Regions from separate parts of the Undibacterium sp. SXout20W genome, predicted to be linked through region 2. Evidence: predicted binding sites of a transcription regulator. Region 2 holds the regulator's gene; each other region holds the start of a gene.
What was found. Region 2 encodes sigma-54, which starts transcription at its own class of promoters, with help from an activator protein. Its sites were predicted from a motif close to TGGCANGNAANCTGCTTT; they were not measured.

Region 1 (2,207 bases), on a different contig from region 2:
TTGGGTGAGATGTGTGTAGTTCATTATGCAATTTCGACTGGCCGGTCAAAAAGGCACAAATGCTATCGCATCTTGCCCTCATTAACCGGTACCGTTCATAAATTGCACTTCATCCTAGAATTCGCCCATGTTGAGAACAGAAAAATTGCAGTAGATAGCTAATTCTATTCATTAATGCAACATTCGTTAATTCGGACCATTTGATGCACATTCACTGATGTATTTCTTATTCTGATGTTAAGTTTTTCAATAACAAGCAGTCTCATCAGTTGATTAATTAACACTCAGATTTCACCGATATTTTATGTTAAATGTTTTTTGTTTTTCTGCGTAAACTATTTTCTTTCTAAGTAGAAAAAATGACGTGAAACTTAAATATGCTGAATAACGTTGTTTTTGTCGATAGCGCCTGATCACGTGATTAAAATCGGCGATAACTTATACGATGTTTTAATGTGGCGCCAAGCACTCATAAATATCCCCTGAGCGATTCGATTATTATCAATTTTTCGCCTTACAAAAATACCTTATAAATAGTTGAATGTTGGGATTTTCTGCATAAGAAATTTCGTGAATTTTTGGCACGCCTAGTCTGACGAAGGTACCAAACACCAATTCAATTTCCAATTGACTGGCGCAGTCTCACCCCATTCTCAGATCGCCCAACGCCCATCACCGATCTTTTTTCCAGACTCTCACTTTGCAATAAAACGATGCAATTTTGCTACATCATAATCTGCGCCGCCGTCTTGATGATGTTGTGCAGATAATTTGCCACCGTGTTGTATTCCGAATGCGGTGAGTAAGTTTGCCTTGGTATGGCTTTCAATGCACAATTTGGGTGCGTGGTAGGGGCGGGTACTAATGCGTTACGTTGGCTCTTACCTCATGTCTCAAGATGGCAACCTCAGGGGGCCTTCAACGATCGTCAGTAACTTGCGTGTCGAACAAACTTTTTCGCTGAAGCTGCGCTCGACCTTAGATGTGTTGAATGTTTTTAGTCGTCAAGACAAAGATATCGTCTGCGAACAAGATGATCGGGTCATGCCGAACAGCCTCGTTGTGCCAAATGGCATTACTGTACATCCAGTTGAGCCAAGGCAGTGCAGATTGACGCTGCACTATCATTTTTAAATAGGACGATTGCTTGATATTGATATTGATATTGATATTGATAATGGTACGCTATTTGCTAAGTACCTCATGTTGCAAACACTCTATAGCGATGATGAGGTTGAGTGTGTCGCTGTGTTGATGTAGATAAATGATTTTCATGGAGTAGTTGATGCTGACGCGAAACGGTACATCCGGGTATTTAAAATCCCATCTGGTTCAGCCCGGAAAAAAAGCCGTCGGCGTGCGTTTCACCACGCAAGAATGGCTCTCGCTCGCAGGTCTATATGGCTTTATTATATTTTTGCATGGACTGGGGTGGGGGCTGTATTTACATTACACCGCTGAATATCCAGCAATGTTAGGACTTGGTATGGCTGCATATATGTTTGGATTGCGTCATGCATTTGACGCAGACCATATTGCCGCCATTGATGACACCGTACGCTATCTTTTACAACAAGGAAAAAAGCCGCTTGGGGTTGGTTTCTTTTTCTCCCTGGGGCATGCGACGATTGTATTGATTTTAGCCATTTTCATTACCTTTGCAGCGACGGCAGTCAAAGCAGAGTTGCCACAACTTAAAAGCATGGGTGCCTTAATTGGCACTAGTGTGTCGGGTCTATTTTTGTGGGTTATCGGTGTACTTAATTTGTTCGTTCTGTTAGATATTTTGCAGGTATGGAAGGGGGCAAAAAGCGGTCAGCATAGCCATCATCACTTGGAAGATCTATTGGCGCAACGTGGCCTGATGAATCGTTTGTTGGGTGGACGCTTGCAAAAAATTATCACTCATAGCTGGCAAATGTATCCATTGGGATTGTTGTTTGGCCTTGGCTTCGACACGGCGTCCGAAGTCGGGTTGCTTGCGATGACTGCCGGTGCCTCCAACGGCAATTTGCCGATTCCTGCGGTGCTGTCGCTACCAATTCTCTTCGCTGCTGGGATGTCACTGATGGACACCACGGATGGCATACTCATGTCTAAGGCGTATCACTGGGCATTCGTAAATCCGCTGCGTAAGATTTTCTATAACATTACGACGACCAGTTTATCTATTGCAGTGGCATTGGTCGTTGGAACCGTGGAGTTGT
Region 2 (2,207 bases):
GTATTCGCGAATTGCAGGAGTTACTTCGACGTGATGTCCACTGATGGTGAGATTCATACTGTGCTCCTATGGTAATGTTGCTTGCTATAACGATAAGCTCGTTTCATTAGAAATGTTTTGAGCTAAATCATATATAGCAATTTAAACCGTAAATACAAGGACGATGTTACAAAGATTTACGCATACTCACTGGTGGGATTTTCAGGGCTTCGCGGTATTTGGCGACGGTACGTCGTGCAATTACCATGCCTTGTTCACCCAGCATGTCTGCGATTTTACTGTCAGAGAGTGGGCTTTTCTGGTCTTCTGCTCCTATCAACTGCTTGATGAGTGCTCGTATCGCGGTGGACGATGCTTCCCCCCCGGTTTCCGTCGCGACATGGCTGCCGAAAAAATACTTTAACTCAAACATGCCATGTGGGGTCAACATGTATTTTTGGGTCGTAACACGAGAAATGGTGCTCTCGTGTAATCCTAGTGTATCAGCTATTTCGCGCAAAACAAGGGGGCGCATCGCGACAGCACCATGCGTAAAAAAATTACGCTGTCTTTCTACTATCGCTTGTGCAACGCGCAAAATTGTCTCAAAGCGTTGCCGCATGTTTTTGATTAACCAGCGTGCTTCCTGTAACTGCGAACTAAGCCCACTTTCGCCACGATGTTGCCGCATCAGATTCGCATACATACTGCTGACACGTAGTTTAGGCATGACATCCTGATTGAGCACTACTTGCCAACCGTCAGCCGTTTTTTTAACGATGACGTCAGGCACAACATAATCAGAACTGGTTTTCGCAAAGTCGCTACCTGGCCGTGGTTTACATGTTCGTATAACAATTTGTGCTTCGCGCAAATCTTCGTCATCACAGTCAAAAATTTTCTTTAATTTCGTGAAGTCGCGTTGCGCAAATAAATTTAATTGATTTTCAACAATATTCAATGCGAGACGGCGGGTCACAAACGGAATATGTGGCAAACGCTTGATCTGCAATGCCAGACATTCTGATGGGCTTCTGGCGCCGACACCGGCCGGATCAAAACTCTGTAGCATCGACAGCGCGAACTGTAATTCTTCAAGTTCAACGCTCAGATCGATGGGCAGACCAGCATGAATTTCTTCTAAAGTTTCCGTCATATAACCATCATCATTAAGCGCATCGATGATTAATTCCACCAGAGCCAGGTCACGCGGTTCGCGCAAACTTAGCCGCATCTGTTCGAGTAAATGCTCGCGCAGGCCGATGTGGGCAGCCTCTAACTGCCGATGTCCGTCATCATCTTCGGCATTGTATTGGCCATTGGGCGCCTCGTTGAAGCTCCATTCCTCTTCGTTGGCGCTGACACTGTCATTGACGGTAAATTCGTTGTCTGACGGTGATTCTGCTCCATTGTTGAGATTATCCTGGCCATTTGATACTTCCATGCCAGCATCAGGCGTTGAGCTGGCGCTATTGATTGCGCCGTCAGCCAAAAGGCGAACTGCATTATCCATCGGGTCGTCCACACGCTCTAATAACGGATTTTCAATCAATAAGCTTTCCAGCTCCTGATGTAATTCCAGAGTCGACAATTGCAACAGCCGTATCGATTGTTGTAATTGTGGCGTGAGCGCCAAATGTTGGGAGGTGCGTAGCTGGAGACTTTGCTTCATGATATTTTCCGTCACATGCGGAAATGCTCTCCAAGGTAAACCCGGCGCACTGATTCATTTTCAATGATTTCTTCTGGTTTTCCGCTTGCTAAAACGGCACCTTGATTGATGATGTAGGCATGATCACAAATACCCAGGGTTTCACGCACATTGTGATCCGTAATCAAGACGCCAATACCACGTTCTTTGAGGAAGCGAACAATCCGTTGAATTTCAATCACGGCGATCGGATCGACACCGGCAAATGGTTCATCTAATAAAACAAAACGTGGATTAGTTGCTAGCGCCCTGGCGATTTCAACACGGCGCCGTTCACCACCAGATAAAGATAAGGCCTGGCTTTCACGAATTTTTTCAATTTGTAAATCGGCGAGTAACGCATCGAGCCGACGTTGAATTTCGTCGCTAGATAAATACTTTTTGTTATTATCTTTTTGTAGCTCTAAAACTGCCCGAATATTTTCTTCGACGGTTAGTTTTCTAAATACAGAGGCTTCCTGGGGGAGATAAGATAAGCCCAGTACAGCGCGCTCATGGATCGCTAAACCAGACATTG
Region 3 (2,207 bases), on a different contig from region 2:
ATTGCACGATCAACGATCGCGTCATCCACAGCAGCTTCGATTTTGGTTTTTGGCAAGAAATCAACGACGTATTCAGCACCGCGATACAATTCGGTATGACCTTTTTGACGGCCAAAACCTTTGACTTCCGTCACGGTGATGCCCTGCACTCCCATTTCCGATAAGGCTTCACGCACTTCATCGAGTTTGAAAGGTTTAATAATCGCTGTAATGAGTTTCATACTATCCTCGATCTTCAGAAAGTTTTAACGGCAGTCAAGACCAGGCTTGTCTTGCCAGTGAATTTACCCGCTGGTGTTACATACAGTGAACTGTTTGCATTGGTACCAATTGCTGCCAATGTAAAGGCAACGCCAACAAATTCTTTCGTTACGCCGACTTTCCAGTCTGTGTAAGAGTAGGCAGAGTTGTTTTTAATCATTTGACGACCAGCATGCAATACCAATGTGTACGCTTCTGGCAACTCAACGTTCGCGCCAAGATCCAGGTAGCCACTGTTTTTACTGTTTGCAGTACCGAACAGATTTGTCACTGAGCTAGAGTATTTGGCATAAAATGGACCTGTGCCAATCTGACCGTAAATTTCAGTTGTATTAGCATTGACCAGACCTGCCACATTGCCCAGACCATTGGAGGGATAAACGTAGCTCAAAACACCGACATCATAGGTCACGTCTTTAGTGATTTCACCGCGCTTGCCTGCATACAAATCCCATTCAACATCGCCACCACCGCCTGCATCTTTTGTCCATTTAATGGAAGACAACCAGGTACCAGCGTAAAAGCCAGTTGGGTTATTGGTGTAATCTGCACCGCCTTGCAACGCTGGATCAAGACGTGTTTGAGAAATACCACGATAGCGATAGTCACTCGCAACACCGACGTTGAAGCTGACTTCATTGTCTGGTTTTGCATCTTCAGCATGGACTAAACCAGCAAAGAACGTTGAGGCAACCGCAACAGCAAGTAAAGCTTTCTTCATTTTGCTTCCCCTTAAAGGTGTAGACATTAATAATATATTAACAATAATTAAGAAACTGCCTTGAACTCACTTCGTCAACCACTGATACACAAAGCCAGAAGATCATCCGTGACCCTGCGGGAAATGAACCCAGTAACGCTTGTTGATTTCATATAAGCAGAAGTCGTGCCAGGTGTCCTCGTAAAAATACATTGATATTTTTATATTATTTATTGCTATGAAATATTGAGCATAACGGCCTTAAATAACACCCGTGTTACGTCTTGTAATATCTGATTTATGAAGAAATTGGGCAGCGCTCTGGCTTTAGGTTATGATTTCTATTCAGGCAAAGCAGCAATACCTGCACAATCTCTGAACACAATTGCTCTGCACCAATTTGCAGCGTGTATTTCAGAGCTAACTTGTTGCAGACAACTACGCACCAATATTGTGCGCACCACTTTTTATCAAGGATGACCTACCATGAATAAGCAAAATTTTTTCGATGACATGCAGGCAAAAATTAGTCAGGCTTTAGAAAACTCACCGGCAAAAGATATAGAAAAAAATGTCAAAGCCATGATGACTCAGGGATTTTCTAAGCTAGATTTGGTCACTCGTGAAGAGTTCGACATCCAGGCACAGGTATTAGCGAAAACGCGCGCCAAGTTAGAGGCACTGGAAGCTCGCGTGGCAGCCTTGGAAAACAACGCGAAAAGCGAATAAGGGCAATATCGACAGAACGGGGTAGCGATACTTCATTGACAAGACTGATGTAATTTCCATCAAGCAATCAACTAGTTAAACATGTTTAATCCCCGTCCTAAGATCCAACTCATCCCTATTCCAGGACACCTACCTTGCGTCGTTATCGACGATTTCTTATTAGATCCACAAGCCATGGTGGACTATGCCACGCAGAATAGGCAACGTTTTACGATGGCGCCGCCGAATACATTTCCTGGCTTGCAATTACCTATGTCAGACGGGTTTTCGGCGGCATTTAATGAATTTTTCATCCAGCACGTCCGCAGTCTGCTAGGCGCTCGTCGCACGATAAGCATTTATAGTCGTCTCTCAATGGCCACGTTGCAGCCATCGGAACTCGGTTTATTTCAACGTATTTGTCATACCGACCCGATCACCACGCACCCTCAACAATGTTTTGCCGCCTCAGTTCTCTATCTATTTAATGATGCCAACTTAGGGGGTACGAGTTTCTATCAACCGACCATGACAAAAG
Region 4 (2,207 bases), on a different contig from region 2:
CAAAATTTTTTATCCGAGCAGTTGCTCATGCAGGCAGATAGTAAAAGGGATGCGCCGGATGGCGTGCAGCGCCGCCCGGGCAGTGGCGGCCACTCTCGCGGTGGAAGCGTTGGTGCGGGTGGTAGCATGGGCGGCGGTGCAAATGGAGGTAACGTTCAATTTTGATTGAAAACCATAGCCAGCAGGCACTATTGCTAAAAACATGAAAGGCTTGTATAATGCGGAGCTCTCTTGGTGCAATATTAGGCTAAAGAGTTTCAGTGGTGGTCGTAGCTCAGTTGGTAGAGTCCAGGATTGTGATTCCTGTTGTCGTGGGTTCGAGCCCCATCGTCCACCCCACCGAATACGTTGTAAATTAAAAGCTCACTTGATTTTCATGTGAGCTTTTTTTTGTTTGTATTTTCTAAGATTTAGAAATTTTCTAAAAGCCTGCGCCGAAGGTTTCACCTCAACAACCCGTCGCGTATATAAATTCGGTGCTTAGTTTCTTCAGATGCTGAGCAGTAATTGCTCTCTCTATGCAATAGCTCGCAAAATTCCCTACAAAATCGCGCATACCGCGAGTGGAAACAAAAAACCGCCCTCAGGCGGTTTGATTGAAAACTACGTTTGAATCAATGTTTGAATCAACGTTTGAATCAACGTTTGAATCAATGCCAGATACAGCGTATGACTACTACTGCTGGGTTTTGCGACGCATTGCAAGCAGTGCCAGTAAGCCAAAACCGACCAAAACGGGTGTCATTGGCTCAGGTACAGTCACATTGCTAACGATTATTCCTGCGTTGTCTGACTTATTTATGTCTGCATATTGGAAAGTCAGAGCGCCCGTTTCCCATGCTGTAAAAGTTTTTGTACCAGCGCCAATGAATGCATAAACATCGTTTATTTCACCAATGAGGGAGCCGATCTGTACGAATGGCAGACCAGGTAAAAAGAAGCCAAAGTTACCTAAGTTCCAAGAAGCATTCGTGGTTCCATTGGCGGTGGTGGTAAGCGTTCCGGCATTTGGATCTCCAGGTCTGTCTGCTCCCAGCCAAATTTGGCTCGGGTCGGTACTGACTGTAAATTGTTCTCCTGCCGTCAGTATTAACGGAGATCCACCCAATGGGGAACTCTTAGTTCCTCCTCCCGTTGAGTTTATAGATGCATCTGTGTTGTAGGTGTATGTAGTCGCATACGCAGATGCAGAAAATACCAAGCTGAGAAGCGCGATGCTTATAGATTTAATGTTCATTTTTATTCCTTCTAAAATTATTAAAAAGGCAATAAATTACCTAGCAATTAATATGCCATCGTTAAAAATCAAGGCTTTAGCGCAATGTTGAAAAGAAGTGTAAGTTATTCCGACATTAATTCATTACGCAATTGCGCGTAATGAAATCGATGCCTTGCAATAATAGAACGGTGGAGTCATCGAACCGATCGGTGGCATCACGCTTCTCATTTACTTTTAACAAGAAAAAATTCCCCGCTACGGTACTTTTCTTTGATGAATGTACAATCTTGATCAATAAGAGGTTAGATGAGGTGACTGACGTGTGAAAAAACGCCTGAATTTTCTATGAATTAGTGTCGAAAACTTCCTTCTGAAATTTAAAAAATAGCCTATGAAGTCAATTCGCACAAACTTTTCAATTTAATTGAAGGATTAATACGATGAGTAACTCAGCCGAAGTGCGCCCGCCTTTTCCGCCGTTCAATCGCGACACTGCTATCCAAAAAGTCAGAATGGCGGAAGATGGTTGGAATAGTCGTGATCCTGTCCGCGTCTCATTGGCCTACACCACTGATAGCAGATGGCGTAACCGTTCGGAGTTCCCGCAGGGGCGCGAAGAGATTGTGCAATTCTTGACGCGCAAATGGGAGCGTGAAAAAGAGTACCGACTCATTAAGGAGTTGTGGGCCTTTGAAGGTGATCGTATCGCAGTCAGGTTCGCCTATGAGTGGCACGACGTGGAAGGTAACTGGTTTCGCTCGTATGGTAATGAAAACTGGGAATTTGATGCGCATGGCTTAATGAAATTTCGCTTCGCCTGCATTAACGATATGGCGATTTCTGAGACGGAACGAAAATTTCACTGGCCGCAAGGACGTCGTCCAGATGATCATCCCGGCTTGAGTGACCTGGGTTTGTGATTGCTGCTCTGCGGGGTTTATTGATGCGCTCTCAACCTGCCGTATTGTAAGACTATGCGGCCGTCTTT

Region 1: ACO0K1_RS10610 (HoxN/HupN/NixA family nickel/cobalt transporter) is a predicted target of sigma-54. The motif match lies at 1,179-1,196, and genes of this name have one in related genera.
Region 3: ACO0K1_RS06110 (TorF family putative porin) is a predicted target of sigma-54. The motif match lies at 1,136-1,153, and genes of this name have one in related genera.
Region 4: ACO0K1_RS08675 (PEP-CTERM sorting domain-containing protein) is a predicted target of sigma-54. The motif match lies at 1,278-1,295, and genes of this name have one in related genera.

The regions. Positions count from the first base shown of each region.
Region 1 is NZ_JBMPPH010000017.1:2-2,208, forward strand. Features, by position in the region: gene ACO0K1_RS10605 (hypothetical protein) at 865-1,134, shown strand; gene ACO0K1_RS10610 (HoxN/HupN/NixA family nickel/cobalt transporter) at 1,286-2,207, shown strand, end outside.
Region 2 is NZ_JBMPPH010000002.1:52,965-55,171, forward strand. Features, by position in the region: gene hpf (ribosome hibernation-promoting factor, HPF/YfiA family) at 1-57, opposite strand, end outside; gene ACO0K1_RS01910 (RNA polymerase factor sigma-54) at 167-1,651, opposite strand; gene lptB (LPS export ABC transporter ATP-binding protein) at 1,663-2,207, opposite strand, start outside.
Region 3 is NZ_JBMPPH010000007.1:79,857-82,063, forward strand. Features, by position in the region: gene ACO0K1_RS06105 (P-II family nitrogen regulator) at 1-221, opposite strand, end outside; gene ACO0K1_RS06110 (TorF family putative porin) at 236-982, opposite strand; gene ACO0K1_RS06115 (accessory factor UbiK family protein) at 1,448-1,690, shown strand; gene ACO0K1_RS06120 (DUF6445 family protein) at 1,772-2,207, shown strand, end outside.
Region 4 is NZ_JBMPPH010000012.1:58,341-60,547, forward strand. Features, by position in the region: gene ACO0K1_RS08665 (hypothetical protein) at 1-165, shown strand, start outside; tRNA gene ACO0K1_RS08670 (tRNA-His) at 264-339, shown strand; gene ACO0K1_RS08675 (PEP-CTERM sorting domain-containing protein) at 677-1,237, opposite strand; gene ACO0K1_RS08680 (DUF1348 family protein) at 1,660-2,139, shown strand; gene ACO0K1_RS08685 (MerR family transcriptional regulator) at 2,192-2,207, opposite strand, start outside.